One region of the Micromonospora fluostatini genome, then DNA from elsewhere that is predicted to be linked to it. Evidence: riboswitches for the same ligand, from Rfam matches in the RefSeq annotation. Region 1 holds a riboswitch; each other region holds the start of a gene.
What was found. Region 1 has a riboswitch for cyclic di-AMP ahead of ACQUFX_RS15645 (C39 family peptidase). Riboswitches for the same ligand answer to the same signal wherever they lie in the genome.

Region 1 (7,737 bases):
GGTCACCGCGCTGGCGCTGCTCGGGCTGGTGCTGCTCGCCGGCCCGCTGCGGGAGGCCGGGATGCTGGAGATCCGGGCCGCCAACCTGCCGGTGCGGCAGTGGACCCCGCTGGTCGCCGCGCAGCTCGGCAACGCGGTGCTCGGCCTGCTCGCCGTGGTGGCGCTGGCCGCGCTGGCCACCCTGCCGGCCTGGGTGGCGCTGCTGGCCACCCTCGTGGTGGGCGCCGGGGCCGGGGCGGTCGGGCTGGACCTGGCCCGGCGGCGGTTCCGGCCCGGCGCCGGGGGCGGGCCGGTGGGCCGGGCGCTGCGCCGGGACCAGCCGGAGTTCCTGCTCTACTTCTCCGCCCCGCCCGGGTCGGAGTACCAGGTCACCATGTGGCTGCCGTACCTGGAACGGATCGGCCGGCCGTTCCTGGTGGTGCTGCGCGAGCCGGAGTTCCTCGGGCCGGTCTCGGCGGCCACCCGCGCCCCGGTGGTCTTCTGCCCCACCCTGAAGGCGCTGGACGAGGCGCTGGTGCCGAGCCTGAAGGTGGCGTTCTACGTCAACCACGGCGCGAAGAACAGCCACTGCGTCCGGTTCAACCAGCTCACCCACATCCAGCTCCACCACGGCGACAGCGACAAGGCGCCCAGCGCCAACCCGGTCTCCGGGATCTTCGACCGGATCTTCGTGGCCGGGCCGGCGGCGATCGAGCGGTACGCCCGCGCCGGGGTCGACATCCCGGCGGAGAAGTTCGAGGTGGTGGGCCGGCCGCAGGTGGAGGCGATCCAGGTCCGCCGGGAGCCGGCCGGCACGCCACCGAACCCGAACCCGACGGTGCTGTACACGCCCACCTGGACCGGCCACCACGCCGACGCGAACTACTGCTCCCTGCCGGTGGGCGAGACCCTGCTGCGCGCCCTGCTGGCCCGGGGGGCCACGGTGATCCTGCGCGCCCACCCGTACACCACGCAGAACCCGGCGTCGGCCCGGCACCTGGCCCGGCTGACCGAACTGCTCGCCGCCGACCGGGCCCGGACCGGCCGGCAGCACGTCTACGGCGCGGCGGCGAGCCGGGAGCTGACCCTGACCGAGTGCGTGAACCGCTCCGACGCGCTGGTCTCCGACGTCTCCGGGGTCATCTCCGACTACCTCTACTCCGGCAAGCCGTACGCGGTGACGGACATGGTGGGCGAGGGCGACCGGTTCGTCGAGCGGTTCCCGCTGGCCGGCTCGGGCTACGTGCTGCGGCGGGACATGGCCAACGTCGACGAGGTGCTGACCCGGCTGCTGGAGACCGATCCGGCCGCGTCGGCCCGGTGGGCCACCCGGGCCCGCTACCTCGGTGACTTCCCCGCCGAGACGTACGCCGAGGTCTTCCTGACCGCCGCCCGGCGGCACCTGGAGCCGGGCTGGGCCCCGCCGGGTCCGCGCAGCTCGGCCGCGCCGGCGCTGCCGGACGCCGCCGCGCCGCTGACCCCCACCATCTGACGGGCGCGCCGCACCCCCACCGACGCCGACGGGCGCCGGCCCCCGAGTCGGGAGCCGGCGCCCGTGGTGCGTCGCGGGTGGGTCAGGCGGAGTACCCGCGGGTGGCGATCCAGTCGGCCAGCGCGTCGACGGTGAGCCAGTACGAGGCGGTCGCCGGGTTCGCCGAGTCGGCGATCTTCACGGACTTGCCGCCGTCCCGGTAGCCGACCACGGCGACGTAGTGCCCACCCGGGAACGAGTGCCAGCCGCCGGAGAGGTCGGTGGTGCTGCCGGCGACGTTCACCACCGGGCTGCGGTCGTCGGCCACGGCGGCGACCACATCGGCCCGCAGCCGCTCGGTCTGGGCGGCGGTGGCGGCACCCCCGGAGATCATCCGGGTCCGGTACGGCTCACCCTTGACGAGCTGGTTGAGCACCCGGGTGGTGTCGGCGGCCGAGTTGGTGCCGAACTGGGTGGTGCCGAGCCGCCCGGCCAGGTCGTCCTGGCTGCGGGAGATGCCCATGGCGGTCAGCGCGTTACGGACCGCCGCCGGCCCGCAGTAGTAGTAGGTGATCTGCGCCTGGTACTCGTGGTCGAGGACCTTCGAGGCGGGCGCCTTCGGCGCCGCCGAGCGGGTCAGGTCCGGGTCCGGCGCGGCGCTGCTGGCGGCGGCGCTCGGCGAGGCCGCCCGCGACTTGGTCGCCGACGGGGAGGTGGCGGTCGGGGCCGGGGTGGTCAGCGACGGCGCCGAGGTCTGCGGGGCGCTCAGCTCGGCGCGGGCGGGCAGCTCACCGGCGTGCGGCGCCTGCTCGGCCACGGCGGCCGGGCGGACCCGGGCACGGTCAGGGGTGTCACCGACGGTGGCCAGGACGCCGACGCCCGAGGCCACCACGAGGGTCGCGGCCGAGGCGGCGACGACCTGGTACGGACGGTCCGCGGCGAGCCGTCGGAGCTGCCGCTTGAGATGCTGCTTCACGTGTTTCCTCCACGGTGCCGGTGGCGACCGCACCGGCGCGGCGGAGCCGAGGGGCACGCCGACGACGCGGGTCGGGGCCCGCGGACGGTGGGATCGCTGGGGGATGGCGCCCGATCTGCTCGGGCGGGGGCGGTTGCCGGAATCAGCTCGTCGCGAGCGCGACGGGCGACGGCACCGCGGCGCCGTGGGGGTTCAGCTCAGGGGATTGGTCGTGGCGCACAGGCTGTGGCTCTCCTTCCGATACCGCCTACCGGGTTAGCTGACGGATTCGGGCGGGAAGAAATCGCCCTACCGCGAGCCGTGGGCCCGCGGATTCACCCCACACGTGCACTGGGTCCCCGGTTCGTCGTCGACGATTGAGCGGGTCGGCACGGCGTCGCCTCTTGCGATCGTGAACCGCACCGGACGCAGCGACACTACTGGCCGTCCACCGCCCCGCCAAACCGCCCTCACCTGCTCAAACATCGAACACCGGGCGCCTCGGCGACTCAGTTGCGCACTGACGCGACTCAATGGGACGAGCAGTTGTCAGGGAATCACCGGTCGACAACCGGACACCCGGTGCGCATCCCACGGGAATTGACGGCCCTCCTCACCCCGCCTGCGCCGGCTGCCCGAATCCGCCAGCCTGTGACCGGCGTCACCGAAGTCGTCCCGACGGGGCCCGGCTCAGCCGACCCGGGCCGGCCGGAACCGGGCCGCCAGCACGGTACGCCGGGCCTGCGCCGAGGTCGCCGCCGCCGGTGCGACGGCCGGGCTGAGCCGCTGCGCCGCCGCGTACGCCTCGACGGCGAGCACCCGGGCCGCCTCGGCGGACAGGTCGGCGTCCCGCCACGCCGCCCGCTCCCGCACGACCGCCTGGCGGTACCGGGCCAGCTTGGCGTCGCGGACCGCGCGGGCCAGCAGCACCTCCTGCTCGACCGGGTGCCGCCGGGGGTCCCAGCCGCCCCGCCCGGCGAAGACGTCGCGGAGTTGTGGCACGGTGAGGTCGCCCCGCCAGTGCGCCATCACGGCCGCCCGGTGCAGGTACCGCTTCCGGGCGGCACGCTCGGCCGGCGTGTACGGCGGCCGCAGGGCGGGCAGGGCCCCCGCCCCGGCGAACCGCCGGGCGATCCGGTCGGCCTCGTCGCGCTCCCGCCACGCCCGGTCCAGGTGCTCCTGCGCGGCCAGCCAGGAGGCGCGTCGTCGCCGGGCGTTACGGGCCGCACCGGCCGCCGCCACCGCCACCTCCCCGGCGTACCGGCGCAGGTCGGCCGCCGCCTCGGCGGCGGCCGCCGCGATCTGCTCGGCGGTGGCGGCGGGCCCGGCGACGTCAGCGGACTCGGTGGTCCCGGCCGACCGGGCGGTCGGCGCGGCCCGGTCCGGGGCCGCCCCGTCCGCGTCGACGGCCCCGCCGAGCGCCGGTTCACGCCGCCGGTCACGGTCGGACCGGACGACCAGCGCGGTGAGCACGCCGAGGGTCAGCAGGAGCAGCCCGGTCCAGATGGCGGCGGCCCGGGGCACCCCGATCACGAACTGGTGGAGGAGCGTCGCCATGGTCGTACCTCGCGGGAAGCGGAAGCCTACGGTGGTCCGCACCGGCGGGCCCGGCGCGGCCGGCCAGCCGCGATCGGACGTGCGGTGGATGAGGTGCGGGGTGGACGCCGGGTGACCCCACGACGCCGGTACGGCTGCCGCGCGCCGTCAGACCGGCGGCCCCCGGGAGCCGGCGACCTCCGACGCGACCGGGCCGGCCGCAGGAGCGAGGAACCGGTCGTCCCCGGCGGTCAGCACGACCCACCACAGTGGACCGGTCGGGGCGACGGGAGGCACGACTGACAACCTACCGGCGCCGGCACCGGAAGCCCATGGCCGTCCGGGCGTGTCTACCGACCACCCGTCCACCCCGAGCCGGCCCCGGGCCCCCGACGCTGTCGAGCTGACGTACTCGACGACCCAGCGGGGGTCAACGGTGCCGGACGTAGCCCTGGGCGTGCTCGTCGGACGCCGGCTCGACAGAACCGGAGGCGGGGTCGGAAGCGGGGTCGGGGCGGGGGGACCTGGACCGGCGCGGGCCGAGCAGGCGCATCATCGGGGTCTCCAGCCAGCGGTGCATCAGCGCGGCCAGGCCCAGGTTGACCAGGAGGAAGGCGACCACGGCGACCGGTCCCCACCAGCCGGGCAGGCCGACGCCGTAGTGCCCGGTCAGCCGGAGCACGGTGACCATGACGAAGACGTGCACCAGGTAGAAGGCGAAGGAGACCTCGCCGAGCCAGACCAGCGGCCGGGAGCGCCACGGGGACCAGCGTCCCCGGATGTCGGCGTCCGCCGCCGCCGCGATGACCAGGATGTACGCCACCGACAGCACGCCGGCCCAGAGTTCGGCGCGGATGACCTCACCGGCGGCGATCCAGATGGCGACGAAGAGGATGCTGGCCAGGCCCAGGTTGGGGCCGCGCCACCTGCCCCGCCGCATCAGCTCCGCGGCGGCGACCCCCATCCAGAACTCCAGCGACCGGGTCAGCGGGAAGACCTGGGTGAACCACCAGCGGCTCTCCTCGGGCACCAAAAGCTGCGCCGGCCAGAGCGCCACGATGAGCAGCGGTACGGCGACGACGACGAGCCAGAGCATCCAGGGGCGGGCCCGCCGGATCAGGGGCAGCGCGAACGGCAGGCAGAAGTAGAAGAACAGCTCGCAGGAGAGCGACCAGCTCACCGTGTTGACGCTGTAGAAGTGGCCGGGGGTCGGGTCCCAGGCCTGGAGCAGGAACAGGTTGGTCACCGCGGCCCGGAGGTTGACCGGGTCGGTGAACCAGAGCCCGACCAGCAGCACCACCGCCCACATCAGGATGTGGTTGGGGTAGATCTTCGCGGCCCGCCGCCGCCAGAAGGCCCGCTTGGAGTCCTCGGGACGGGCCGACCAGACCAGGACGAAGCCACTGAGGATGAAGAAGAACTGCACGCCGGAGAGGCCGAGGGTGAAGACCTTCGAGAGGACGGCCTGCTGGTCGGGTTCCGCGACGACCCGCATGGTGGCCGCGTGGAAGCCGTAGACGAGCAGGGCGGCAATCCACCGCAATCCGGTCAGTGAGGGCAGTCGGGACAAGACCGGCGACGGTCCGGCGGTTACGCTGGTCATGCCCCGACACCGTCCGCGACCAGGATCACCAGCACTACGTCTCCTCCTCCGCGGGCGCGTCGTCGACCGGTTCCGGGGCCGCCCGCCGGGCACCCTACCCGCAACCGGTCGGCGGCTCCCACCGCGCGAGGTGGGGGGCGCGACGGCGACGGGCGTGCGAACCAGGGGTGACCAATGGCCTAATATCCCGGTTCTTGCGATGTTGCGGGACAAGGACGGGGGTCCGCCGCGTCGCCGACGGCGCCGGCCAGCGCCTCCGGGCGCGCAGGATCGACGAGAGGGAACAGCAGCGATGCACCAGCGGATTCTGCTCCGGGCCAAGAAGGGCCCCTTTGACATCTACACCCCGGAGGAGACGTTCGAGCGGAACTGGATCGGCGACAATTCAGGCAACCTGGTCTTCAGCCACTCGGCGCACAAGATCCTGCGGACCGCGAACGCGGAGATCACCTCCACCGGGTTCCGGTCGGACGCCCGGGACGCCGACATGATCAACGAGAAGTACGACGTCTTCGTCGTCCCGCTCGCCAACGCCTTCCGGCGCAGCTTCGCCCACCGGCTGGTCAGCATGACCCGGCTGATCCGCCGGCTGAAGATCCCGGTGGTGGTCTTCGGCGTCGGCACGCAGACCAACCTCAAGGGCGACCGGGAGTACCTGCGCCAGATCGACGAGCCGGTGAAGGACTTCGTCAGCGCCGTGCTCGACCGCTCGCACAGCATCGGGGTACGCGGTGAGATCACCGAGAGCTACCTCAAGACGCTGGGCTTCTCCGCCGTGGACGTGATCGGCTGCCCGTCGATGTTCCTGCACGGCGACACGTTGCGGGTGGAGAAGAAGAAGCCGTACCTGGGCACCGAGGACCGGATCGCGCTCACCGTCTCGCCGTACGTCAAGTCGATGGCGAAGGTGATCACCGCGCACCACCGGAAGTACCCGAACCTCTGCTACATCCCGCAGGACGTCAAGACCCTCGGCGTCCTGCTCTACGGCGACGCCCCCGAGGACCGGGGCAAGAAGAGCACCATCCCGATCCACACCTCGCACCCGCTGTTCACCGAGGACAAGATCCGGATGTTCGTCGACCCGTGGACGTGGATGGACCACCTGAAGGGGTTCGACTTCAACTTCGGCACCCGGATCCACGGCACCATCACCGCGCTGGTCTCGGGCACCCCGGGCTACCTGTTCGCCCACGACTCCCGCACCCTCGAACTCGCCCGCTACTTCGACATCCCCTACCGGGAGATGACCGACGTCTCGGGTGAGGTGGACGCCGCCCAGCTCTACGAGGAGGCGGACTACACCGCGCTGAACAACGGGCACAAGGCCCGGTACGAGACGATGCTGTCCTTCCTCAACCGCCACGACCTGGGCAACTCGTTCGCCGACGGGGACTGCGCGGCCCGCTTCGACCAGCAGGTCCGCGACACCGTGTACCCGCCGGGGGTGGGGCCGCAGGCCACCGCGCCGACCGAGCAGCTCGTCTCCCGGATCGACTGGCTGCGGGAGCAGAACCAGCAGCTCCGCGAGAAGCTGGACGCGCAGACGTCCCAGCAGCTGCGCACCCGGGTACGGCGGGCCGTGGGCAGCCGGGTGAAGCAGATCCTCAACCGGTAGTTCACCTACGGGCGGTGGGCTGTTCAGGAAGCGCCCGCCGCCCGTACACGCCAGGTTCTGTGCCCGGCCACCCGCGCCGTCGATGGTGTCGGGCGTGGTCACTGAGTCGACGCGAACCCCACTGCTGAGCTTCGTCGTCCCCGTGTACGGCGTCGAGGCGTACCTGTACCAGTGCCTGGAGTCGATCCTCGGCGGGCTCACCGTCGACGAGTCCGACGCGATCGAACTGGTGGCGGTCGACGACGCCTCGCCGGACCGCTGCGGCGAGATGCTCCAGTCGTACGCGGCCGGGCGCCCGAACGTCCGGGTGGTCCGGTTGACCCGCAACGTGGGGTTGGGGCTGGCCCGCAACGCCGGGCTGGAGCAGGCGCGCGGCCGGTACGTCTGGTTCGTCGACAGCGACGACTGGCTGCCCCCCGGCGCGGTGACCACGGTGCTGGCGCGGCTGCGCCGCGACGAGCCGGACGTGCTGCTCCTGGACCACCTGCGGGTGCACGAGAACGGCCGGCTGGAGGTCGACGCCAGCAGCCACCTGCTGCGCGGGGTGCCCGACCCGGTGACCCTGGACGAGCGGC
Region 2 (7,737 bases), 3.3 Mb from region 1:
TGGTGGGCGACGGCGCGCTGCTGGCCAGCCTGTCGAAGGCCACCGGGCGCGGGATGCGGGACATCGTCGCCACCATCCAGCGCGAGCAGGACGAGGCGATCCGCTCCCCCGGCTCCGGGGTGACCATCGTGTCCGGCGGTCCCGGCACCGGCAAGACGGCGGTCGCCCTGCACCGGGCCGCGTACCTGCTCTACTCCGACCGCAACCGGTACGCCGGCGGCGGCATCCTGGTGGTCGGCCCCTCCTCGGTCTTCGTCGAGTACGTCGCGTCGGTCCTGCCGTCGCTCGGCGAGGAGAGCGCCACCCTGCGCTCGCTGGGCACGCTCTTCACCGGCCTGACCTCGACCCGGACCGACCCGCCGGACGTGGCGGCGGTGAAGGGGTCGCTGCGGATGCGCCGGGTGCTGGAGCGGGCCGCCCGGGACGCGGTGCCGGACGGCCCGACCGAGCTGCGCCTGCTCTACCGGGGCGAGCTGCTCCGGTTGACCCGGGCGGAGCTGGACGCCATCCGGGAGCGGGCGCTGCCCCGGGGGGCCCGCCGCAACGAGGTGCGCCGGGCCGGGTTCGACGGGATCTTCGCCGCGCTCTGGGCGCAGGCCCGCAAGCTGCGCGTCGGCCGGCTGCCGGAGCAGCGCGCCTTCGAGGACGAGATCGCCGACCGGCCGGAGTTCCGGGAGTTCCTCAAGGCCTGGTGGCCCCGCCTGCACCCGAGGCACGTGCTCGGCTGGCTGGCCCGGCCGGAGCGGCTGCGCGGGTACGCGGGCGGGATCTTCTCCCGTGCGGAGATCCGGCTGCTCGACGCGGCCTGGCGCACCCTGGACACCGAGGGCCTGACCATCGCCGACATCGCCCTGCTGGACGAACTGGACACGCTGCTGGGCAAGCCGGTGCAGCCGGCCCGGCGCAAGCGGGACCCGTACACGCTGGCCGGTGGGGTCCGCGAGCTGAGCACCCACGCCGACCGGCAGCGCGCCGCCCGGGCGGCGGCCCGGCAGCGGCCGGAGGACTACCGGGAGTACGCCCACGTGGTGGTCGACGAGGCACAGGACGTCTCGCCGATGCAGTGGCGGATGATCGGCCGCCGGGGTCGGCTGGCGTCCTGGACGGTGGTCGGCGACCCCGCCCAGACGGCCTGGACGGGTGACCCGGCGGAGCTGTCCCGGGCCCGGGACCAGGCGTTGGGCCGGCGCAGGCAGCACCGGTTCACGTTGACCACCAACTACCGCAACCCGGCGGAGATCTTCGCGGTGGCGGCGGCGGAGATCCGCCGGATCGACCCGGACCTGCCACTGCCCACCGCCGTGCGCTCCACCGGGGTGGAGCCGGTGCGGCGGCTGGTGCCGGCGGCGGACCTGGCGGCGGCGACCGTCGCGGCGGCGGAGGCGCTGCTGGCCGAGGTGCCGGGGACGGTCGGGGTGATCACGCCGGTGCCGCGCCGCGACGAGGTGGCCGGCTGGCTGGGCGAGCGGGGCGGGACCCGGCTCCAGGTGGTGACCAGCCTCCAGGCCAAGGGCATGGAGTACGACGGGGTGGTGCTGGTCGCGCCGGGCGAGATCCGGGCCGATCCGGGCTCCGGCGTCCGCACCCTGTACGTCGCGCTCTCCCGGGCCACCCAGCGCCTGACCACGCTCGACATCACCGGCTGAGCCACCGGCCTCGGCCCGCCTCCCGACCCGCCCGCCGGCAGCGGCCTGCCCGGACCCACCGGCCAGCGGTCCGCCCACCGGCCTGCCGTTCTGCCCGACCCACCCGCCGGCCCGCCGGGTGGTCGGCGGGCTGACCGGCGGTGTCCCGGCGGGCTCGCCCCGCCGTGTCCCGGCGGCCTGATCCCCCGGGTCGACCTGTCACCCACCGGTCAACGGCCGAATACCGACAGTTTACTTGCACACATAGCGATGTGAGCATATGTTGGACCGGGTCCGGACGACAGGCGGAGGGTGTGGACGTGGGCGCAGGGCATGATCACCAGGCCACGGTGGCGAACGCCGCACACCGGCACCGGGGGCGACTCTGGGCCGCGCTGGTCATCCTGGCCGCGTTCACGGTCGTGCAGACCGTGGGCGCCTTCGGCACCGGGTCGCTGGCGCTGCTCTCCGACGCCGGGCACATGTTCACCGACGTCCTGGGCATCGGGCTGGCGCTGGCCGCGATCACCGCCACCCGCCGGGCCACCGCCGACCCGCAGCGCACCTTCGGCCTCTACCGCCTGGAGGTGCTCGCCGCCCTCGCCAACGCGCTGCTGCTCAGCGGGGTCGCGGTCTACGTGCTGATCGAGGCGGTCCGCCGGCTCGGCGAGCCGCCGGAGGTGCTCACCGGCCCGATGCTGGTCGTGGCGCTGCTCGGCCTCCTCGCCAACGTGGTCGCCTTCGGGCTGCTGCGCAAGGGCGCCGAGGAGAGCATCAACCTGCGCGGGGCGTACCTGGAGGTCCTCGCCGACCTGCTCGGCTCGCTCGGCGTGATCGCCGCCGCACTGGTGATCATGGTCACCGGCTGGTGGTGGGCCGACCCGCTGGTGGCGGTCGCCATCGGCGCCTTCATCCTCCCCCGGACCTGGCGGCTGGCCCGCGCCGCGCTGCGGATCCTGGTCCAGGCCGCCCCGGAGCACCTCCAGGTGACCGAGGTGCACGACCGGCTCTCCGCCGTCCCCGGCGTGGCCGAGGTGCACGACCTGCACCTGTGGACCCTCACCTCGGGCATGGAGGTCGCCTCGGCGCACCTGACCACCACCCCCGGCGCCGAGGTCGGCACGGTCCTCGCCGCCGCCCGGACGGCCCTGCGCGAGGACTTCCACATCGAGCACGCCACGTTGCAGATCGAGCCCGGAGCGTCACCGGGGGCCTGCGGGGCGGTCGGCTGGTAATTAGCGCACGCTTAAATCTGGGCGCGTATTGTCCGGTTCATGCCGAGTTAACTGGTGTCCCTCCGGACGTCAGCGGTCACGGTGACTGCAGTAGTCACACCCGCACCGGTAGGCTCGGTTCCGGCCTCCGCCAGGCGGCGCCCACCGGCGCCGGCGGTGGCCGTCGCCTAATCGCCACGGTGGCGAGCCGGGGAACCACGTCCGTGGGGTGCATCCGCGTCAGCGCGGTAGGGATCTTCCGTCCCGAACCCGTCAGCTAACCCGGTCGGCGGCTGACGGAAGGACATGTCTTGGCAGTAGTGGCATCACCGCGACGTATCACCGCCCGGCTGGCGGCCGTGCTCGTCACGGCGCTCGCCGTCGGCGCCGCCATCGCGCCGGTCACGCCGACGTCCGCCGCCACCCGGGCCGGCCTGCTGGCCGCGCCGGACGACGACCCCGAGGGTGGCACCCCGGCCCTGCGCAACCAGCTCGAGGCGGCGAGCAAGGGTTGGCTCGACGCGAAGGCCAAGCTGGAGAAGTCGGCCAAGCGGCAGCAGGACCTCACCGGCCAGCTCAAGACCCTGGAGGCCGACCTGGCGGTCCGCACCGGCAAGGTCGGTGAGATCGCCCAGGTGGCGTACCGCACCGGCCGGCTCGGCGCGGCGAACGCGCTGCTCAACGCGAACTCGCCCGAGGGCTTCCTGGACCGCGCCGCCGCGCTCGACCAGGTCGCCGCCAGCGAGGAGCGGGAGCTGCGCAGGCTGCGCGAGACCCGCGACTCGTCCGCCCGCACCAAGCTCGCCCTCGACGGCGAGGTCCGCGAGCAGCGCAAGCAGGTCGCGACCATGGCCAAGCGCAAGGAGCAGGCCGAACAGGCTCTGGAGGCGTCCATCGCGCGGGATGCCCGCGAGGCGCAGGAGCGCCGCCGGCAGCAGGCGCAGCAACGCAGCAACGCGGGGTCCAGCGGGTCCAGCGGGCCGGGCGGGACGAGCACCAAGACCGCCAAGGCCGCGCCGCGCAACCCCGACGGCTCCTGGCCGCGCGAGTCGTGCAGCGTCAACGACCCGACCCCGGCCAACGGCTGCATCACCCCCCGCACGCTGCACGCGCTCAACCAGGCCAAGGCGGCCGGCTTCACCCGGTACGTCTCCTGCTACCGGCCGGGTGGCTCCGGTGAGCACCCCAAGGGCCGGGCCTGCGACTTCGCGGCGCAGAAGAACGGCTTCGGCGGCGACGCCACCGGCGGGGACCGGACGTACGGCAACAACCTGGCGGCGTACTACGTCAGGAACGCCGACCGGCTCGCCGTGCTGTACGTGATCTGGTACCGGCAGATCTGGCTGCCGAGCAGCGGTTGGAAGTCGTACAGCGGGGCGAACGGGGACCCGTCCAGCGACCACACCAACCACGTGCACCTGTCGGTCTACTGACCCGTACGCCGACCGCCCGGTGTCCCGCCGTCACGGGGGACACCGGGCGTTTTCGTCCGCGCCGGACCGTGCCCGTGACGCCGTACCGGGGGTTATCAGGTGAGCGACCCGGCGTGGAGGACGAAAAGGTGGTCACGATGGACGGGCACGTGATGGTCTTCGCCCCGACCCCGCTGCTGACGGTCACCGTCGAACAGCCCGGTGACGAGCCGGAACTGCACCTGCACCCCGGCGGGCAGGGGGTCTGGCAGGCCCGGATGATCTCCTCCCTCGGCGTGCCGGTGGTGCTCTGCGCCAGCATCGGCGGCGAGATCGGCCAGGTGCTGGAGCCGCTGCTGGGCAGCGAGGGGGTGGACCTGCGCACGGTACGCCGGCACTCCACCAACGGCGGGTACGTGCACGACCGCCGCGACGGCGTCCGGCACGAGGTCGTCGACGTACCCGGCCACCCGCTCACCCGCCACGAGCTGGACGAGCTCTACAACCTGGCGCTCGGCGAGGGGCTGCGCGCCCCGGTCAGCGTGCTCAGCGGCCCCAACCAGCCGTCCCTCGTCCCGCCCGACGTGTACCGGCGGTTCGCCGCCGACCTGGGCGACAACGGCAGCCGGGTGGTGGTCGACCTCTCCGGGGAACACCTCACCGCCGTCCTGGACAGCGGGGTCTTCTTCTGCAAGATCAGTCACGAGGAGCTGCTCCGCGACGGGCTGGCCCGCGACGACAGCGCCGAGGAGCTGACCGGCGTGCTCTACGACCTGCACCACGCCGGGGCCCAGACGGTGCTGGTCAGCCGGGCCGACGAGCCGGCGCTGGCCCTGGTCGACGGGGAGGTGTTCGAGGTGGAGATGCCCCGCCTCCAGGCCGCTGACCCGCGCGGCGCGGGCGACTCGATGACCGCCGGGGTGGCGGCGGTGGTCGCCGTCGGCGGGGACATCCGGACCGCGATCCGCACCGGCGCGGCGGCCGGCGCGTTGAACGTCACCCGGCACGGGCTGGGCACCGGCCGGCTCGACTCGATCACCGGCCTGGTGGACCGGGTCCGCCTCGTCCCGGCCGGCTCCCGGCCGCAGGAGCGGACCACCCCGGACGACCTGGCCCACCGGGTGGTCGAGCGGTGACGCTACGGGTGCTGGTCACCAACGACGACGGTATCGCCGCCCCGGGCCTGGCCGAACTGGCCCGCGCGGCGGTGGACCGGGGGCTGGACGTGGTGGTGGCCGCGCCCCGGGAGGAGGCCAGCGGCAGCAGCGCCGCGATGACCGCCGTCGAGGAGGACGGCCAGGTCGTGGTCCACCACCAGAGCCTGCCGGAGCTGCCCGGGGTGCCGGCGTTCGCGGTCGGCGGCTCCCCCGGCTTCATCACGCTGATCGCCCTGCACGGCGCGTTCGGGCCGGCGCCGGGCCTGGTGCTCGCCGGGATCAACCGGGGGGCGAACGCGGGCCGCGCGGTGCTGCACTCCGGGACGGTCGGCGCGGCGTTCACCGCCGCCGCCAACGGCTGCCGCGCCCTGGCCGTCTCCCTCGACGTGCTCTCGGCCGCCGACGCCACCGCCGGCAGCGGCGGTGCCGCGGTGGCCGCCGCCGCCCTGGTCCGGGACGCCGACCGGCACTGGGCGACAGCCGCCCGGGTGGCGCTGGACCTGCTGCCCCGGCTCACCGCCGCGCCGGTGGAGAACGTGCTCAACGTCAACGTGCCGGACCTGCCACCCGACCGGCTGCGCGGGGTACGCCGGGGTTCGCTGTCCGCCTTCGGTCAGGTGCAGATGACGGTGGCGGAGGCCGGGCACGGCTTCGTCCGCACCTCGCTGGAGGAGCCGGGGCAGGCCGTGCAGCCCGGGAGCGACCTGGCCCTGCTCGCCGAGGGGTACGCCTCGGTCACCGCGATCCGCGCCGTCACCGAAGTGACCGACGTCGACCTGTGAGCCCCTGCGCCGGGTCTCCGGTGCCCCGGGTCACCGTCGCGCCGGACGCTCAGGCGCCGGGCAGGACCTCCGGGGTGGGCGCGCCCGCGTAGTAGGGCTCCGGAGCCCCGAAGAGACCGAGCAGCCCGGTCACCCAGAGTTGCCGGTGCACGAACCGGCTCGGCTCGGTGACGACGAGCTTGACGCCGCTCACCTCGGCGGTCTGGAAGCCGGCGACCATGGCGCTGATACCGACGGAGTCGATGAAGGTGACGAGCCGCATGTTGAGCTCGATACGGGCGGGACGCCCCTTGGCGAGCACTTCCGTGATCGCCTCGCGCACCTCGTACGCGGTGTCCACGTCGATCTCACCCCGAGGGGCGATCTCGATGACACCACCGGAAAGAACCGACTTCACGATCGACAGGCTCACGCGAGCACCTCCACTCGCCCGTTGTCGGGCGCCTCATCAGTACGCGGGCCGCGACCGAGAGTATTCCTCCCACGGCCTCGGTCGCCACCCCTCGGGATGAGCAATTTGCGGGTCGGGCACGGCATTCCGCCCTTGTCCGCACTTTTCGTCTTCTTGTCCACTGATCGGCTTCTTGTCCAACGATCGACCCTGGGCCGACGCGTCGCCGAACCAGAGTAACGGTCGCCGCGACCGAGTGCCCACACCACCGTCACCGGCGTGGCCCCGCGCCGCACCGACCCCCGCGTCGTCGCACCGACCACGACCCACCGACCGGGCGGTACGCACCCCCGGGGGCAGGTGGTCGCGGAGGGTGAAACCCCACAGTACGTGCCGCGCGACAACATACCCGACCGATGTGAATGTTCGTGACCGGCAGGTGTCCCGATGCCGACAGGTGTCCGTCATCTCGCCGCCGGGCGCCGACACCCCCGCACCGCCGGGCGCCCGGGTGACCAGGGGATCGACGTCGCGCCCCGGGGGGCATCCCCCCGGCAGCCGGGGTGGATCGACGGGACAGCCTGGGACGGATTGACCGACCTGCCTAGCATCGGACCGTTCTCACCACCCGAGTCCGAGAGGAAGACCACCATGAGGAGACTCGCCACCCTGGCCGGGGCCGCCGCCGCGCTCGCCCTGATGCTGGCCTGCGCCATCGGCGGCGGCGCGGGGGACGACGACGATGACGACGACGACGAGGACTTCGCGGGCGCCCGGATCGCGGTGGTCGCCACCCGCTGAGTCGGGCAACCGGTGCGGACCCGCTGCCGGCGACGGGTTTGCCGGCCGACCGGGCTGGGCACTGGCGGGGTACGCGAACCCACGACCGCCGGACTGACGCCGTAATCCGAAGTGGCCCCGGCTTCGGCACCCGAGGAGGTAACCACGATGTTCGGAACCAACCTGCTGGAGCGCCGCAGCAAGCCTGAGCGGATCGCGGACGAGGCCTGGCAGCACCTGGTCTCGGCCGTGAACACCGCCGGGGACAGTGTCCGGGAGGCCGCCCGGTCGGCCCGCCGCAACGGCTCCGGGCTGGCCGACGACGCCAGCGACCTGGTCGGGTCGGCCGCGGACGAGGCCCGGCAGCGGGCCGTGC
Region 3 (7,737 bases), 1.6 Mb from region 1:
CCGCCTGGCCGCGGTCCGCGCCCACCTGTTGGAGCTGGCCGGCGACCCGGCCGGGGCCCGGACCGAGTACCTGCGCGCCGCGCGGCTGACCACCAGCCGGCCGGAGCAGCGCTACCTGGAGGTCCGGGCCGCCCGACTGGCGCCCCCGGCCGGCCGGCGCTGACCCGGGACCGGGTGGTCACCGGCGACCAGGTCACCCACCTGCGGTACCGGTTCCCGCGCTGACCCGTGACGCACCCGTCGGGCCGGCGAGAACCGGCCCGACGGGTGCGTGGTACGGACGCTCAGCTCTTGAAGGCGTCCTTGATCTTCTCGCCGGCCTGCTTGAGCTTGGCCCCGGCCTGGTCGTTGCGGCCCTCGGCCTCCAGTCGCTCGTTGTCGGTGGCCCGACCGGCCCCCTCCTTGAGCTTGCCCGAGGCGTTCTGTCCGGCGTTCTCCATCTTGTCGTCGAAGCCCATCGGAAAAACCTCCTACCGTCTGCCGGCGATCGTTTGCTACTTCTGGCTTACCCCCAGCCGCCGCCGCAAACCCTGATCAGCGGAACGAACAGCGGAAACGGCGGGCTCAGCCGGCGGCGGTGAAGCCGCGCAGGCGCAGGCTGTTGGCGACCACGAAGACCGACGAGAACGCCATCGCGGCTCCGGCGATCATCGGGTTCAGCAGGCCGGCGGCGGCCAGCGGCAGGGCCGCGACGTTGTAGGCGAAGGCCCAGAACAGGTTCCCCTTGATGATCCGCAGGGTCCGCCGGGCCAGCCGGATCGCGTCCGGGGCGGCGGCCAGGTCGCCCCGGACCAGGGTCAGGTCGCTGGCCTCGATCGCCACGTCGGTGCCGGTGCCCATGGCCAGCCCCAGGTCGGCCCGGGCCAGCGCGGCGGCGTCGTTGACGCCGTCCCCGACCATCGCCACCACCCGGCCCTCGCCCTGCAGGCGTTCGACCACGTCGACCTTGTCGGCCGGCAGCACCTCGGCGATCACCTCGTCGATGCCGACCTCGGCCGCGACCGCGCGGGCCACGGTGGCGTTGTCCCCGGTGAGCAGGACCGGCGTCAGGCCGAGCGCCCGCAGCCGCGCCACGGCGGCCCGGCTGGTGGGGCGCACCGCGTCGGCCACCGCCAGGACGCCCCGGGCCCGCCCGTCCCAGGCGGCCAGCACCGCCGTCCGCCCGTCGGCCTCCGCGCCGGTCGCCGCCCGCGCCACCTCCTCGGGTACGTCGACGTCCCGGTCCCGCAGCAGCCGGGGCCGGCCGACCAGCACGGCCCGACCGTCGATGGTCCCGGTCACGCCGAGGCCCTCGACGTTGGCGAAGCCGGTGACCGCCGGCAGCGGGCCGGCCCCGGTCGCGGCGGCGGCGATCGCGCGGGCGATCGGGTGCTCGGAGGCGGCCTCCAGGGCACCGGCCAGCCGGAGCAGCTCGGCGGCGTCCTGGCCGGCGGCGGGCAGCACGTCGACCAGGGTCATCGTGCCGGTGGTGACGGTGCCGGTCTTGTCCAGCACCACCGTGTCGACCTGCCGGGTCGACTCCAGCACCTCCGGCCCCTTGATCAGGATGCCGAGCTGGGCGCCCCGGCCGGTGCCGACCAGCAGGGCGGTCGGGGTGGCCAGGCCGAGCGCGCACGGGCAGGCGATGATCAGCACTGCCACCGCGGCGGTGAAGGCCGCCGCCGGCCCGGCACCGGCACCGAGCCACCAGCCGAGGGTGCCGGCGGCGAGCGCGATCACGATCGGTACGAAGACCCCGGAGATCCGGTCGGCGAGCCGCTGCACGGCGGCCTTGCCGCTCTGGGCCTGCTCGACCAGGCGGGCCATCTGGGCGAGCTGGGTGTCGGCGCCGATCCGGGTGGCGGTGACCACCAGCCGGCCGCCCGCGTTGACGGTGGCCCCGACCACCGGGTCGCCCGGCCCGACCTCCACCGGCACCGACTCGCCGGTGAGCAGGCTCGCGTCCACGGCGGAGGTGCCCTCGTCGACCACCCCGTCGGTGGCGATCTTCTCGCCGGGGCGGACCACGAACCGGTCCCCGACGGCGAGCTGGTCGACGGGTACCCGGGTCTCCACCCCGTCCCGCAGCACCGCGACGTCCCGGGCGCCCAGCTCCAGCAGGGCGCGCAGGGCCGCCCCGGCGTTCCGCTTCGCCCGGGCCTCGAAGTACCGCCCGGCGAGGATGAAGGCGGTGACCCCGGCCGCCGCCTCCAGGTAGATGTTGCCGGCCCCGTCGGTCCGGCTGATGGCCAGGCTGAACGGGTGGGTCATCCCCGGTTCCCCGGCGGTGCCCAGGAAGAGCGCCCAGAGCGACCAGCCGAACGCGGCCAGGGTGCCGAGCGAGACCAGGGTGTCCATGGTCGCCGCGCCGTGCCGCAGGTTGATCCAGGCGGCCCGGTGGAACGGCAGCCCGCCGTAGACCACCACCGGGGCGGCCAGGGTCAGCGACAGCCACTGCCAGTAGGTGAACTGCCAGGCCGGGACCATCGCCAGCAGGATCACCGGGACGCTGAGCGCCACCGAGACCCACAACCGGGTACGCAGCGCGCGGAACTCGTCCACCGGCTCGGCGGACTCCGGCGCGTCGGCCGGGGCGGGCGGGGGCGGGAGCGCGGCGGTGTAGCCGGTCTTCTCCACGGTGGCGATCAGGTCGGCCGGGCTGACCCCGTCGGGGTAGTCGACCGTGGCCTTCTCGGTGGCGTAGTTGACCGAGGCGGTCACCCCGTCCATCCGGTTCAGCTTCTTCTCGATCCGGGCGGCACAGGAGGCACAGGTCATCCCACCGATGGCCAGTTCGATCCGGTTCGGTGCGCTCTGCCGGGGCTGGTTGGTGGTCGTCATCGCCGCTCCTGTCAATTGTGCCCGTGACCAGGGGCGCCGTGCCCAGCCTCGGGGCTGGCCGGGCCGGTCGCGGTCGGGCCGCCGGTCGTCGGGCCGGCGGTCGGGGCACCGGCGACGACGGTGAACTCCGCCGTGCGGACCACGCCGCCGTGCCGGAAGTCGAGATGGAGCCGGTACGTCCCCGCCGACGGGACCTCGGCGTGGAAGCTGACCGTGGGGCCGGGGGTGGTCCGGCCGTCGCCGGGCGAGCCGTCCGGGTGCACGTGCAGGAACGCCAGGTCGCCCTGGCGCAGCACCACCAGGTGACCGTACGCCCCCAGGTAGGGCTCCAGGTCGTCGACGGGCGCCCCGCCCCGCGCGACGGTCAGCGTCAGCCCGGAGGCACGGCCGGGGTGCAGGTCCCCGTCGAGCGTGACGGTGTACCCGTCGACCGTGGTGGTGCGGGCCGGCGCCGGCAGTGGCCGGGGCTCGACCGCCCCGGGGACGGTCACGTCGACCCCGAGGGTCAGCGGGTCGGCCCCGGTGGGGACGAAGTCGGCGAAGACCCGCCAGGTGCCGGGGCCGGCCAGCGGGGTGGCGGTCCGCCAGGTGCCGTCCGCCGACATCTCCGGGTGCACGTGCCGGAAGCCGGAGAGGTCCCGCCGGACCACGATCAGGTGCATCGGCTTCTCGTGCGTGACGTCGTACCCGGTGACCGGACGCCCGTCGGGCCCGGTGATCCGGAACGCGAAGTCACCGGCCGGAGCCTCGACGGGGGTGAGCGTGTAGCCCCGGTCGGAGACCAGCATCCCGGCCGGCAGCGACGCCGGGGCCGGGCCGGCGCTGGTCTCGGGGCGGGTGCCGTGGTCGGCGTCGGTGCGGTGACCGCTCTCGGTGACCGGGCGGACCGGGTCGACCACCTGGCCGACCCCGTAGGCCGCACCGAACACCGTCACGACGGCGAGGGCGAACCCGGTCAGCTTCGTCGCCGTGTTCATGGGCTGTCCTTCCTCGTGCTGCCCGGATGGAGCGGGCACCCGGTCCCGACCGTGGGGGCGGTGGCGTCGCGGCGGCCCCCGAGGGGCGCGACGGTCGCGCCCTGCGCCCCGTCAGGCGTCGACGACCTCGTAGCCGGCCTCGTCGACGGCCGCGCGGACCGCCGCCGGATCGACGGGACGCTCACTGGTGACCGTGACCCGGCCGGTGGCCAGGTCGACCTGGACGTCGCTGACCCCGTCGACCGCGCCGACCTCGGTGCTGACCGCCTGTACGCAGTGTCCGCAGGTCATACCCTGCACCTGGTAGCTGGTGGTGACCATGCCCGTACTCCTCTCCACCCGCACCCCGTTACCCTCCGGAGCGCATCCTACTCATACCCGGTAGGGGTATCTGACGCCTGGAACCTAACATACCCGCTGGGGGTAGGGGTAACCTGGGGGCCATGACCGTTCCGACGCCCGCGCCCAGCCGTGGGTACACCGCCAGCAAGGACCAGCTCCTCGCCCGGCTACGCCGTGTCGAGGGCCAGGTCCGGGGCATCGAGAAGATGGTGGACGAGGACCGCTACTGCATCGACGTGCTGACCCAGATCTCCGCCATCCAGGCCGCGCTGGACAAGGTCGCCCTCGGGCTGCTCGACGGGCACGCGCGACACTGCATGCACGAGGGCATCGCCGAGGGCCGCACCGACGAGATGGCCACCGAGATGATGGCCGCCGTCGGCCGACTGATGAAGCGCGGCTGAGCCGCCCCACCCCAGCAGCACACGCCGCGAAAGGCGTGCATCTCATCGCGCGCGTCACCGTGCGCGACTCCACCAGCCCGAGAGCCAGGGGACGGCAGGCGACGGCGCGGGAACGGCCGCACCGGCGGGGCCGGACGGCCGGGACTGACGGCTACCGCCTGCGCGGGGCAGGTCGGGTGGCTACCATCTCCGCGACGGACCTCCGGGTGCCGCGCCCGCCACCGACCACCTCCGGTGACCGCCCGGCGCCCGACAGTGCCGGCCCCGGCGAGTCCACGGGCGGGGTGAACCAATCGGCGCATGGACACGTATTCCGCCGTGGATCGTTTGGAGAGTCGCAATGGGCGCCGACCACACCCGTCCCGCCCCGTCCGCCCCACCACAGGTGCGACGGGTCCTCGTCGCGACGGTCGTCCCCCTCTTCGTCGCCACGCTGATCGCCGCCCTGGTGCTCTGGCCGGACCGGACGCCGCAGGCCGACGATGGCGGGGACGTGCCCCGGTACCACGGCACGGTGACCCGGGTGGTGACCGAGCCGTGCCTGCCCACCGAGCCCGGCCCGGAGGGCACCCCGGCGGGGCCGGAGGGGCCGTGCGGCACCGTCACCGTCCGGGTGGAGCAGGGTCCGGACTCCGGGCAGCAGGTCGAGGTACCGATCCCGGACGGCCCCGGCGCGCCCCGCGTCCAGGTGGACGACGAGGTCGTCCTGGTGGAGCTGATCGACCCGGCCGATCCGGAGTCGAGCAGCTACAACATCGCCGAGCACCAGCGTGGCAAGCCCCTGCTCTGGCTGGTCGTGCTCTTCGCCGCCGCGATCGTGGCGTTCGGCAGGTGGCGCGGGCTCGCCGCGCTCGGCGGGCTGGCGGCCAGCTTCGCGATCCTGATCACCTTCGTCGTACCCGGCATCAGCGCCGGCCAGCCGCCACTGCTGGTGGCGGTGGTCGGGGCCGCGCTGATCATGTTCATCGTGCTGTACCTCACCCACGGGATCAGCGCCCAGACCTCGGTGGCCGTGCTCGGCACCCTGGGCAGCCTGGTGCTCACCGGCCTGCTCGGGGCGGCGGCGACGGCGGCCACCCACCTCACCGGGTTCGGCGACGAGAACGCCACCACCCTGTCGATGTTCCAGACCGACGTCGACCTGCACGGGCTGCTGCTGGCCGGGATCGTCATCGGTTCCCTCGGCGTCCTCGACGACGTCACGGTCACCCAGGCCGCCACGGTCACCGAGCTGGCCCACGCCAACCCGAACCTGACCCGCAGACAGCTCTACCGGGCCGGCACCCGGGTCGGTCGGGCGCACATCGCGTCCGTCGTCAACACCATCGTGCTCGCGTACGCGGGCGCGTCGCTGCCGCTGCTGCTCCTGCTGGTCGCCGACTCCCGGCCGGCCGGCCAGGTGCTGACCAGCGAGTTCCTCGCCCAGGAGATCGTCCGCAGCGTGGTCGCCACGCTCGGGCTGGTCGCCGCCGTACCGCTGACCACCGGTCTCGCCGCGGTGGTCACCGCCGCCGGCCGCCGCGCCGCCGCCGGGGCCGGAGCCGGCGCCCCGCCCGCCGACGGCTCCGGCTCGGCCCGTCCGCCGGCCCCACGGCACGACGCGCTCGAGGCCCTGAGCGCGCCCCGGGCCGCCAACCAGTCCCCCGACGCCCCCGCGAGGTGGCCTGACCGAGAAAGGAACACCGACCCCGCATGGTGACACTCCTCAGCGTGACCGCCACGGCTTCGCACCATGAGAAGCGCGTCACTGGTTACGCCCCGCCATGGCGAAATCACGCATTAAGTCGGCTTCCGGACGTAGATCCCAGGGGCGACTCTCGGGTAACCTCGCTGCCGGTCACCGCCGAAGGCGCGCAGCGGCGCCAGCGGTGCCGCCGCCCAATCGCCACTGCGCGAGCCGGGGAACCAGGTACCTGGGGTGAATCCGCGTCAGCGGTAGGGGCTACTTCCGTCCCGAACCCGTCAGCTAACCCGGTCGGCGGCCGACGGAAGGGAAGACTGTGACGGCACCCCTGCGCCGCTGGTTGGCCCCGGCGGCGGCGGTGATCACCGCGTTCGCCATCTTCGCCGGACCCGTGCCGGCGGTGGCCGAGCCCTCCCGGCCCTCGGGGCACGAGGACGGCGACTCGAAACTGCTCAACGAGGTCATCGAGACGACCAACCGGGGCTACGTTCAGGCCAAGGCCAAGCTGGAGAAGTCCAAGAAGCGGCAGCTCCAGCTCGACCTGGAGGTCCGCCGGGCGCAGACCGAGCTGGACGAGCTGGCCCCGCAGGTCGGGCAGATCGCGGCCCAGTCGTACCGCAGCGGTCGGATCGGCGCGATGGCCATGCTGCTGGACAGCGGCCAGCCCGACTCGTTCGTCAAGCGGGCCCAGGCCCTCGACGAGCTGAACATGGTCAACGCCCGGAAGCTGGCCGAGGTGCAGGCGGTCAAGGACAAGGCGGCCCAGGCCAAGCTGGAGCTCGACGCCGAGGTCGGTGAGCAGCAGAAGCAGACCGCCATCATGGCCAAGCAGAAGCGGGAGGCGGAGAAGTCGCTCGCCCTCGTCGGTGGGCAGGGCCTGACCGGCGGCCTGGTGGCGGCCGAGTCGCCGGTGGCACGGATGGGCCCGGGGCGGGACTCGGACGGCAACTGGCGACCGATGAGCTGCACCGAGAACGACCCGACCACGTCCGGCTGCATCACGCCCCGCACCCTCCACATGTACAAGGAGGTGAAGCGGGCCGGCTTCGACCGCTTCGTCGGCTGCTACCGGCCGGGCGGGCCGTGGGAGCACCCGAAGGGCCGGGCCTGCGACTGGTCGTTGCAGAACCGGGGGTTCGCCCCGTGGCACAACAACGACACCCGGATGTACGGCAACAACCTGACCGCGTTCCTGGTCCGCAACGCCGACCGGCTCGGCGTGTACTACGTCATCTGGAACCGGCAGATCTGGTTCCCGGCGAACGGCTGGAGTTCCTACAGCGGGCCGTCGAACCACACGGACCACGTGCACGTCTCGCTGCTGTAGCCGCACCGACCACCGGACCGGGCCGCCCCCCACACCTGCGGGGCGGCCCGGTCCGTCGTGTGCGGTCGGGTCGGGACGGGGTCAGAGGCTGCGGGGCACCGAGGCCACCGTGCGCACCCGACCGGCGTTGAGCTGGTACGACATCCCCACCACCGCGCACCGTCCGGCCGCGATCTCGGCGGC
Region 4 (7,737 bases), 2.1 Mb from region 1:
GAGGTCGTCACCCCCTCTGGAGAGCGTCGTGCCCAAGTCTCAGGTTCGCAAGAAGAAGGTGTACACCCCGCCGACGGACGTCCGTCCGACGGCGGCGACGGCTGCGGCGCGGAGCAAGCCTAGCCCGGTCTGGCTGCCGGTCACGGCGGTCTCGCTGATCGTCTTCGGCATCGGCTGGCTGGTCGTGTACTACCTCTCCGAGCAGGAGTACCCGGTCATGTCGTGGGGGTACTGGAACCTCGCGGTCGGGTTCGGCGCCATGGTCGCGTCGTTGATCGTGCTCTCCCGCTGGCGCTGACGCCCCTCGGGACCTCTGGTGCCGGCCGTCGGGGGACGGCGGCGGCACCGGCCCGCCGGGTGCATCCCGGCCACGTAACCCCTGCCCAGCGACGAAGGCTGAACGCGCCTTAAGGTGTGTGCAGGGCGGCGCGGCCCGTCAGGTGCGAGGAGCCTCACGTTACCGATGAGTAACCTTGCGCGTAGGCTGCACTGCATGACCGAGCGGAGCGAGGTCATCGGCCGAACGGGTCGGATCTGCGGGAGCGGCGTGCCGCCGCTGGTCCCCCGCTGACCTGTCCCACCGGTCGCCGAGCCGCTCGACAGGCAGCAGACCCGGGAGGCCAACTCGATGGGCAGCGTCCAGATCGTCACCACGATCCTCGCGGCCGCCATCACCGCCGTCGCGGTGTGGCTTGCGGTACGCGCGGTCAAGCAGATGACGGCCGTCATCCGGCTGGGTCAGCCCGACCCGTCGCGCTCCACCGACAAGGGCGCCCGGACCAGGGCGATGCTCCTGGAGACCGCCGGCCACACCCGGATGCTCCGCTGGAGCGTGGTGGGCGCGGCGCACTGGTTCGTGATGCTGGGCTTCATCGTCCTGTCGCTGCTGGTGCTGGAGGCGTACTTCGAGGTTGTCTCCCCGACCGGCGGCCTGCCGCTGATCGGCGGCTGGGCGGTCTACGGCCTGGTCACCGAGTGGATCGGCATCTTCGGCCTGGTCAGCATCGTGGTGCTGATCGGCATCCGGCTGCGGAACCGGCCGAACCGGCCCGGCGCGCGGTCCCGGTTCACCGGATCGACCATGTGGCAGGGGTACTTCGTCGAGGCGGTCGTCCTCGGCGTCCTGATCATGGGCTTCGTCATCCGGGGCTTCAAGGTCGCCACCGACCACTTCGAGTACCCGGCCTGGGCGACCCCGCTCAGCCACGCCGTCGGCGCCGCCCTGCCCGGCTGGGAGACCGGCGTCAGCGTCGCCGCCCTCGTCAAGATCTCGATCTCGATGATCTGGGTCATCGTGATCTCCCTGAACGTCACCATGGGCGTCGCCTGGCACCGCTTCCTGGCGTTCCCCAACATCTTCTTCAAGCGCGACCCCGTCGGCGCCGGCTCCGGCCTCGGCGCGCTGCGCCCGATGACGAGCGAGGGCAAGCCGCTCGACTTCGAGGAGGCGGACCCCGAGAAGGACCAGTTCGGGGTCGCCCAGGTCGAGCAGTTCACCTGGAAGGGCCTGCTCGACTTCAGCACCTGCACCGAGTGCGGTCGCTGCCAGTCGCAGTGCCCCGCCTGGAACACCGGCAAGCCGCTGTCGCCGAAGCTGCTGATCCTGAGCCTGCGCGACCACGCGTACGCCAAGGCGCCGTACCTGCTGGCCGGCGGTGGCAAGGACCTGACCGGCGAGGAGAAGGCCACCGCCGCCCAGCTCGCGCACGTCGACGTGCTGGCGCTGGCCGAGGCGGAGAAGCCGCTGATCGGTGACGCCGAGGCCGGTGGCGTGATCGACCCGGACGTGCTCTGGTCCTGCACCACCTGCGGGGCCTGCGTCGAGCAGTGCCCGGTCGACATCGAGCACGTCGACCACATCGTCGACATGCGCCGATACCAGGTGCTGATCGAGTCGAGCTTCCCCTCGGAGGCCGGCGTGATGCTGCGCAACCTGGAGAACAAGGGCAACCCGTGGGGCGCCCCGCAGAACACCCGGGAGGACTGGACCAAGGGCCTGGACTTCGAGGTGCCCCGGGTCGGTGAGGTCGAGGACTTCGAGTACCTGTTCTGGGTCGGTTGTGCCGGCGCGTTCGAGGACCGGGCCAAGAAGACCACCCGGGCGGTCGCCACCCTGCTGAACGAGGCCGGCGTCTCCTTCGCCATCCTCGGCGAGGGGGAGACCTGCTCGGGCGACCCGGCCCGCCGGATCGGCAACGAGTTCGTCTTCCAGATGCTGGCCCAGCAGAACGTGGAGACCCTGAACGAGGCGTTCGAGGGTCGGGAGAAGGCCAAGCGCAAGATCGTCGCCACCTGCCCGCACTGCTTCAACACCCTGGGCAACGAGTACGGCCAGCTCGGTGGTGAGTTCGAGGTGGTGCACCACACCCAGCTCCTGGCGCACCTGGTCGCCACCGGCAAGCTGACCCCGGTCCAGCCGGTCGACGGCGGCGTCACGTACCACGACCCGTGCTACCTGGGCCGGCACAACCGGGTCTTCGCCCCGCCCCGCGAGGTGCTGGGCAGCGCCATCGGCGGCGGCGCGGCCGGCACCGGCGACGGTGGGCTGATCGAGATGCCGCGCAACAGCGAGCGCTCGTTCTGCTGCGGCGCCGGTGGTGCCCGGATGTGGATGGAGGAGCGGATCGGCAAGCGGATCAACGTGGACCGGGTCGAGGAGGCCATGTCCACCGGGGCGAAGACGGTCGCCGTCGGCTGCCCGTTCTGCTCGACGATGCTCACCGACGGCGTGAACGGCAAGGGGGCCGGCGAGCAGGTCGAGGTGGTCGACGTGGCCAGCGTCCTGCTCCGTTCGGTCAAGCCCGAGCAGCCGGCCACGGGCCGGGAGAACGAGCCCGTCGCGGGCTGAGCGCGTACCCGGAGAACCGCCGGGACGGACGACGGCGGTGGCACCCCGCGCGGGGCGCCACCGCCGTCGCGGGTCCGGGACCGGATCGGCGGGGCGGCCGGCTCGACCGAATTCTCCCTATCGATGTGCGTCGCTCCACAGAATTCGAATACCGTTGGTACGCAAGCGACAGCGGACCGGTAATGGTGAAAAACCTCGCCTTGCCGAGGCCGCTTGCTTTCCCTAATGTTGGGCACCGGCCGTTTGTGGATCCTCTGTCTCGCCCTCCCCTCCTCGCGAGGCGCCCGGCGGTCGTCGGCAAAGGAGTCGGTGCCGGTGGCGAGCCTGCCCCCTCATCGTCGTGTCCCGGAACTGCCCGCCCGCACCCGTGGCGCGCGCCGGGCGTTGACCCGTCTGCTCACACTCTGCGCGGCGGTGCTCGTCGGCGTCGGGGTGTTCGCCGTCCCGGCCCACGCGGAGCCCACGGTCGACGAGATCGAAGCCAAGATCGACAAGGAGTGGCGGAAGCTCGAACCGACCATCGAGCAGTACAACAAGGTCCGCTCCGAACTGAGGGTCAACCGCCGCAAGTCGGCGGAGCTGGAGAAGAAGATCCAGCCCCTGCAGTTGGAGAGTGAGCTGGCGCTCAACCGGATCAGTGAGCTGGCTTCCCGGTACTACATCATCGGCCCCTCCTACGAGCTGGGCGCGGTGCTGGTGAACAGCCGCCCCGGCCAGCTCGGCGAGCAGCTCACCATGCTCGACCGGGTCGCCTCCGAGCAGCGCCGCCAGATCGAGGGCGTGCTGGCCGTCCAGGCCAAGTACAACACCGAGAAGGAAAAGTTCGACACGCTCGTCACCACGCAGAGCAAGCAGCAGAAGGAACTCGCCGAGAAGCGCAAGAGCATCGAGGCCGAGATCAAGCGGCTCCAGGCGGCCATGCCGAAGACCGTCGTGAAGGCCACGAACTGCCCCACCGTCAACGGGGTGGTCACCGAGGCGGCCCGGATCGCCATCCGGACGGCCTGTGCCCAGGTCGGCAAGCCGTACGTGTTCGGGGCCACCGGGCCGAACTCCTTCGACTGCTCCGGCCTGACCCAGTACGCGTACCGGGCCGCCGGGATCAGCCTGACCCACTTCACCGGTGCCCAGTGGAACCAGGGCCGGGCGATCCCGCGCAGCGAGGCCCGCCCCGGTGACCTGGTCTTCTTCTTCAGCGACCTGTCCCATGTCGGCCTGTACATCGGCAACGACCTGATGGTGCACGCGCCCCGGGCCGGAAAACCGGTCAACGTGTCCAGCATCAACCACATGCCGGTCGCCGGGTTCCGTCGACCCGGCTGACCCCTCCGGTACCCCCGCACCGAGGCCCCCGGCACCGCCGGGGGCCTCGGTCGTCGTGTCGCCCGGGTCCCCGGTGGAATCCGAACAGGACTCGCCTCATCTCAGGCGAGTGAGCGAACGTGAGACGGAGTGTCACGGGTCACTCCGTTGCGGATCGACAGGTGCCTCTCTACGCTGATGAACCGTCGGCCGGCAGCAGGTCCGCCCAACCCGGGCGGTAACGGCCGACGCCGCCGAGTCGCCCACCCAGGGCGAGCCGGGGACCCAGGTACGCCGGGGTGAATCCGCAGTCCACTGCGGTAGGGCGTCCCCTTCCGCCCGAACCCGTCAGCTAACCCGGTAGGCGGTTCCGGAGAAGGAGTACCGAGCCCGGTGGCACACCATGCCCCGCGGCCACCGTCCACCCGGTCGGCACCCGCCGACCCGGTGCCGGCTGCGCCGCGCCCACGCTCGTCCCGCCGCACCACCGCACTCCGGCACGTCGCTCCGTCCCACGGCCGCACCGCGCCTCGTGGCGGCACCGCTTCGCGAGGGGCCGCCGGTCTCGTCGCGCTGGCCGTGGCCGCCGGCCTCCTGGTCGGCCTGCCCGGTGCGGCCCACGCCGAGCCGTCGGTCGCCGAGATCGAGCGCCGGATCGACCAGGACTGGAACCGGCTCGAACCGATCATCGAACGGCACAACGCCGTCCGGCAGGACCTCGCCGCCCGGCGGCGCGAGGTCGCCGCCCTGGCCGCCCGCATCGAGCCGTTGCAGCGCCAGGTCGACGAGGCCATGCTGCGGGTCAGCCGACTCGCGGTGCGGGCCTACAAGGGCGAGAGCGTCTCGGCGGTCAACGCCATGCTGGCCGGCCGTACCCCGGGGGAGCTGATCAGCCGGATCGAGCTGATCGACCGGGTCGCCCACCGGCAGCACGAGGACGTCCGGGCGGCCCGGGAACTGCGCGACGAACTGGCCGCCCGCAAGGCCCCGCTGGACCGGCTGGTCGGCCTCCTCGACCGGACCGAGAAGGGCCTGGCCGCCAGCCGCCGGCAGATCGACGCCGAGATCGACCGGCTCCAGAAGCTGCGGCTGCGGGCGTACGGCAAGGGTGCCGGCGGTCCGCTGCGCCCGGCGCCCTGCCCGGTCTCGTACCCCGGTGGCGCGGCCGGCGAGGCGGTCCGGTTCGCCTGCGCCCAGATCGGCAAGCCGTACGTCTGGGGCGCCGAGGGCCCGCACGCGTACGACTGCTCCGGGCTGATGCTCGCCGCCTGGGCGACGGCCGGCGTCCGGCTTCCGCACAACGCGGCCCGGCAGCGCAAGGTGACCCCCTCGGTGAGCCGTTCCGAGCTGCGCCCCGGTGACCTCGTCTTCTACTACCGCGACCTGCACCACGTCGGCATGTACGTGGGCGGCGGCTGGGTGGTGCACGCCGCCCGCGCCGGGGTGCCGGTGAAGATGAAGCGCCTCGGCGACAGCCCGATCCACAGCTTCGGTCGCCCCGGCTAGCACGCGACCTCCTGCCGCCGGCGGCGGTGGGCTCGGCGGTCCGGTCGGGGGCCGCCGTCCACCCGCGCACCGGCGGACCCGTGGTCCCGTTCTCCGACGGGACCGTCAGCGCCGCCCCCGCCGGTCCCGCGGGGGCGGCGCCGGGTTTCCGCCCCGGTGGCCGCCCTTCCGCGGTACGACGTTGTGCTGCTCGTCAGCGGGTGGGCCAGGTCCGCCACTGCTGCCAGGACCGGCTGGGCGTCGGCCCGCGCTGACCCTGGTACCGGGAGCCGTAGACGGCCGAGCCGTACGGGTGCTCCGAGGGCGAGGAGAGCCGGAAGATGCAGAGCTGGCCGATCTTCATCCCCGGCCAGAGGGTGATCGGCAGGTTCGCCACGTTCGACAGCTCCAGCGTGACGTGGCCGGAGAAGCCCGGGTCGATGAAGCCGGCGGTCGAGTGGGTCAGCAGGCCGAGCCGGCCCAGCGAACTCTTGCCCTCCAGCCGGCCGGCGAGCTGCTCGCCGAGGGAGATCACCTCAAGCGTCGAGGCGAGCACGAACTCGCCCGGGTGCAGCACGTACGGCTCGCCCTCCGGCACCTCGACCGGGGAGGTCAGGTCGTCCTGCTGCACCGACGGGTCGATGTGCGTGTACAGGTGGTTGTTGAAGACCCGGAAGAGCCGGTCCAGGCGTACGTCGATGCTGGACGGCTGCACCAGGGCGGGCTCGAACGGCTCCAACGCGAGCGTGCCCGCCTTGATCTCGATCAGGAGGTCACGGTCGGAGAGCAGCATCGGGTCACCCTATCGAGCGAGCGGTGCGGGCCCGTTATCCGGTACCGGTGACCAGCGTGTTGGGTCGCTTGTCGTACACGTGTTCGATAGAATGCGGGGCATGGCTTCCTGGTCCGATTTCGCCGCTGACGAGCCCCGCCTCGCCGACGGCATCCGCCTCCTCATGCAGCAGTACGGGCCGGGCTTCGGCTACCTGGCCACGGTCCGCGCCGACGGTGGGCCCCGGGTGCACCCGGTCTCCCCGGTGATCACCGACGAGGGGCTGTTCTGCTTCGTCATCGACTCGCCGAAGCGGCGCGACCTCGAACGCGACGGGCGGTACGCGCTGCACTCCTTCCCACCGGAGGACAGCGACGACGAGGCGTACGTGGCCGGGCACGCCCGGCCGGTGACCGACCGGGCCCGGGTCGCCCGGCTGGCCGAGATCGGGCGGGCGGCACCGGCGGTCGACTGGCGGCTCTTCGAGTTCAGCGTCGACGTCGCCATGCTCACCCGGCGCGACTTCGGGCTGGACGTCCCCGGCGAGGCACCCCGCCGGCCGACCGTGCAGGTGTGGCTGGACCCGCGCGGCGAGGGCGGCTCGCGCACCCGGGCCGACGACACCGCCGTGTCCGACCCGTGGCCGCCGAACCGCGAGCACGACCCGCAGTGCACCGTGGCGGCCTGACCACCAGGCACCCGTCGCCGGCCCCGTGAGGGGCGGGGTCGGCGACGGGCGGTGCGGCGGGTCGGGCGGGGGGTCTGGTGCGGGTGGGCGCAGACTCAGGTACAGTGGTGCCGCCTGCGGGTGTAGTTCAATGGCAGAACATCAGCTTCCCAAGCTGACAGTGCGGGTTCGATTCCCGTCACCCGCTCCACGCACGAAGGCCCTGACCGGGACGCGAGCCCCGGTCAGGGCCTTCGATTTCCCAAGTTCAAAGATCACGTGACGTGCCGTTGGCCCTGCACACCATTGGCCTCGTTCCGGTCGGCCGGCACGTCTTACGCCTTGTCCTTGCCTTCGGTTGCCTTCGTGGCCTGCTTCTGGTCGGCGAGTACCGCCCGGTGCGGCGCCTGAGCCTCGATCCACCGATGAAGGCTGGGTTGGCGAGACCCCGTAGACAGAAGGTGCCCCTTGAGCTGGAAGGATAGGAGTTCTCACGCTTCTATCGTTCGGCTCGAAAGGGCACCTCGCAGGTGAGATTACGCCATGACGCGCCGGTGGTGCGCGCGACGTTTGATGATCCGAATCTGGTGTCGTGTGCCGGGCTGGTGCCGGTGATGCGGCTGGCCGAGCGGGCCGGTCTGCATGACGCGGTCACCGACCGGT

Region 2: linked by a shared signal. The riboswitch ahead of ACQUFX_RS01420 (coiled-coil domain-containing protein) and the one ahead of ACQUFX_RS15645 (C39 family peptidase) in region 1 are both predicted to bind cyclic di-AMP.
Region 3: linked by a shared signal. The riboswitch ahead of ACQUFX_RS23075 (coiled-coil domain-containing protein) and the one ahead of ACQUFX_RS15645 (C39 family peptidase) in region 1 are both predicted to bind cyclic di-AMP.
Region 4: linked by a shared signal. The riboswitch ahead of ACQUFX_RS25165 (C40 family peptidase) and the one ahead of ACQUFX_RS15645 (C39 family peptidase) in region 1 are both predicted to bind cyclic di-AMP.

The regions. Positions count from the first base shown of each region.
Region 1 covers NZ_CP191251.1:3,584,759-3,592,495, forward strand. The annotation lists gene ACQUFX_RS15640 (CDP-glycerol glycerophosphotransferase family protein) at 1-1,471, shown strand, start outside; gene ACQUFX_RS15645 (C39 family peptidase) at 1,554-2,426, opposite strand; cyclic di-AMP (ydaO/yuaA leader) riboswitch at 2,656-2,799, opposite strand; gene ACQUFX_RS15650 (hypothetical protein) at 3,096-3,962, opposite strand; gene ACQUFX_RS15655 (hypothetical protein) at 4,110-4,238, opposite strand; gene ACQUFX_RS15660 (acyltransferase family protein) at 4,372-5,544, opposite strand; gene ACQUFX_RS15665 (polysaccharide pyruvyl transferase family protein) at 5,837-7,162, shown strand; gene ACQUFX_RS15670 (glycosyltransferase family 2 protein) at 7,257-7,737, shown strand, end outside.
Region 2 covers NZ_CP191251.1:309,639-317,375, reverse strand. The annotation lists gene ACQUFX_RS01430 (HelD family protein) at 1-1,646, shown strand, start outside; gene ACQUFX_RS01425 (cation diffusion facilitator family transporter) at 1,946-2,860, shown strand; cyclic di-AMP (ydaO/yuaA leader) riboswitch at 3,015-3,147, shown strand; gene ACQUFX_RS01420 (coiled-coil domain-containing protein) at 3,151-4,272, shown strand; gene ACQUFX_RS01415 (PfkB family carbohydrate kinase) at 4,410-5,387, shown strand; gene surE (5'/3'-nucleotidase SurE) at 5,384-6,190, shown strand; gene ACQUFX_RS01405 (STAS domain-containing protein) at 6,240-6,602, opposite strand; gene ACQUFX_RS01400 (hypothetical protein) at 7,233-7,382, shown strand; gene ACQUFX_RS01395 (hypothetical protein) at 7,530-7,737, shown strand, end outside.
Region 3 covers NZ_CP191251.1:5,228,199-5,235,935, forward strand. The annotation lists gene ACQUFX_RS23040 (RNA polymerase sigma factor) at 1-163, shown strand, start outside; gene ACQUFX_RS23045 (CsbD family protein) at 285-458, opposite strand; gene ACQUFX_RS23050 (heavy metal translocating P-type ATPase) at 565-2,820, opposite strand; gene ACQUFX_RS23055 (hypothetical protein) at 2,832-3,797, opposite strand; gene ACQUFX_RS23060 (heavy-metal-associated domain-containing protein) at 3,909-4,118, opposite strand; gene ACQUFX_RS23065 (metal-sensitive transcriptional regulator) at 4,241-4,543, shown strand; gene ACQUFX_RS23070 (YibE/F family protein) at 4,884-6,242, shown strand; cyclic di-AMP (ydaO/yuaA leader) riboswitch at 6,409-6,539, shown strand; gene ACQUFX_RS23075 (coiled-coil domain-containing protein) at 6,544-7,554, shown strand; gene ACQUFX_RS23080 (carbonic anhydrase) at 7,636-7,737, opposite strand, start outside.
Region 4 covers NZ_CP191251.1:5,664,849-5,672,585, reverse strand. The annotation lists gene ACQUFX_RS25180 (cell division protein CrgA) at 29-298, shown strand; gene ACQUFX_RS25175 ((Fe-S)-binding protein) at 629-2,848, shown strand; gene ACQUFX_RS25170 (C40 family peptidase) at 3,158-4,171, shown strand; cyclic di-AMP (ydaO/yuaA leader) riboswitch at 4,393-4,533, shown strand; gene ACQUFX_RS25165 (C40 family peptidase) at 4,544-5,656, shown strand; gene dcd (dCTP deaminase) at 5,850-6,428, opposite strand; gene ACQUFX_RS25155 (pyridoxamine 5'-phosphate oxidase family protein) at 6,529-7,095, shown strand; tRNA gene ACQUFX_RS25150 (tRNA-Gly) at 7,212-7,285, shown strand; gene ACQUFX_RS25145 (IS1380 family transposase) at 7,605-7,737, shown strand, end outside.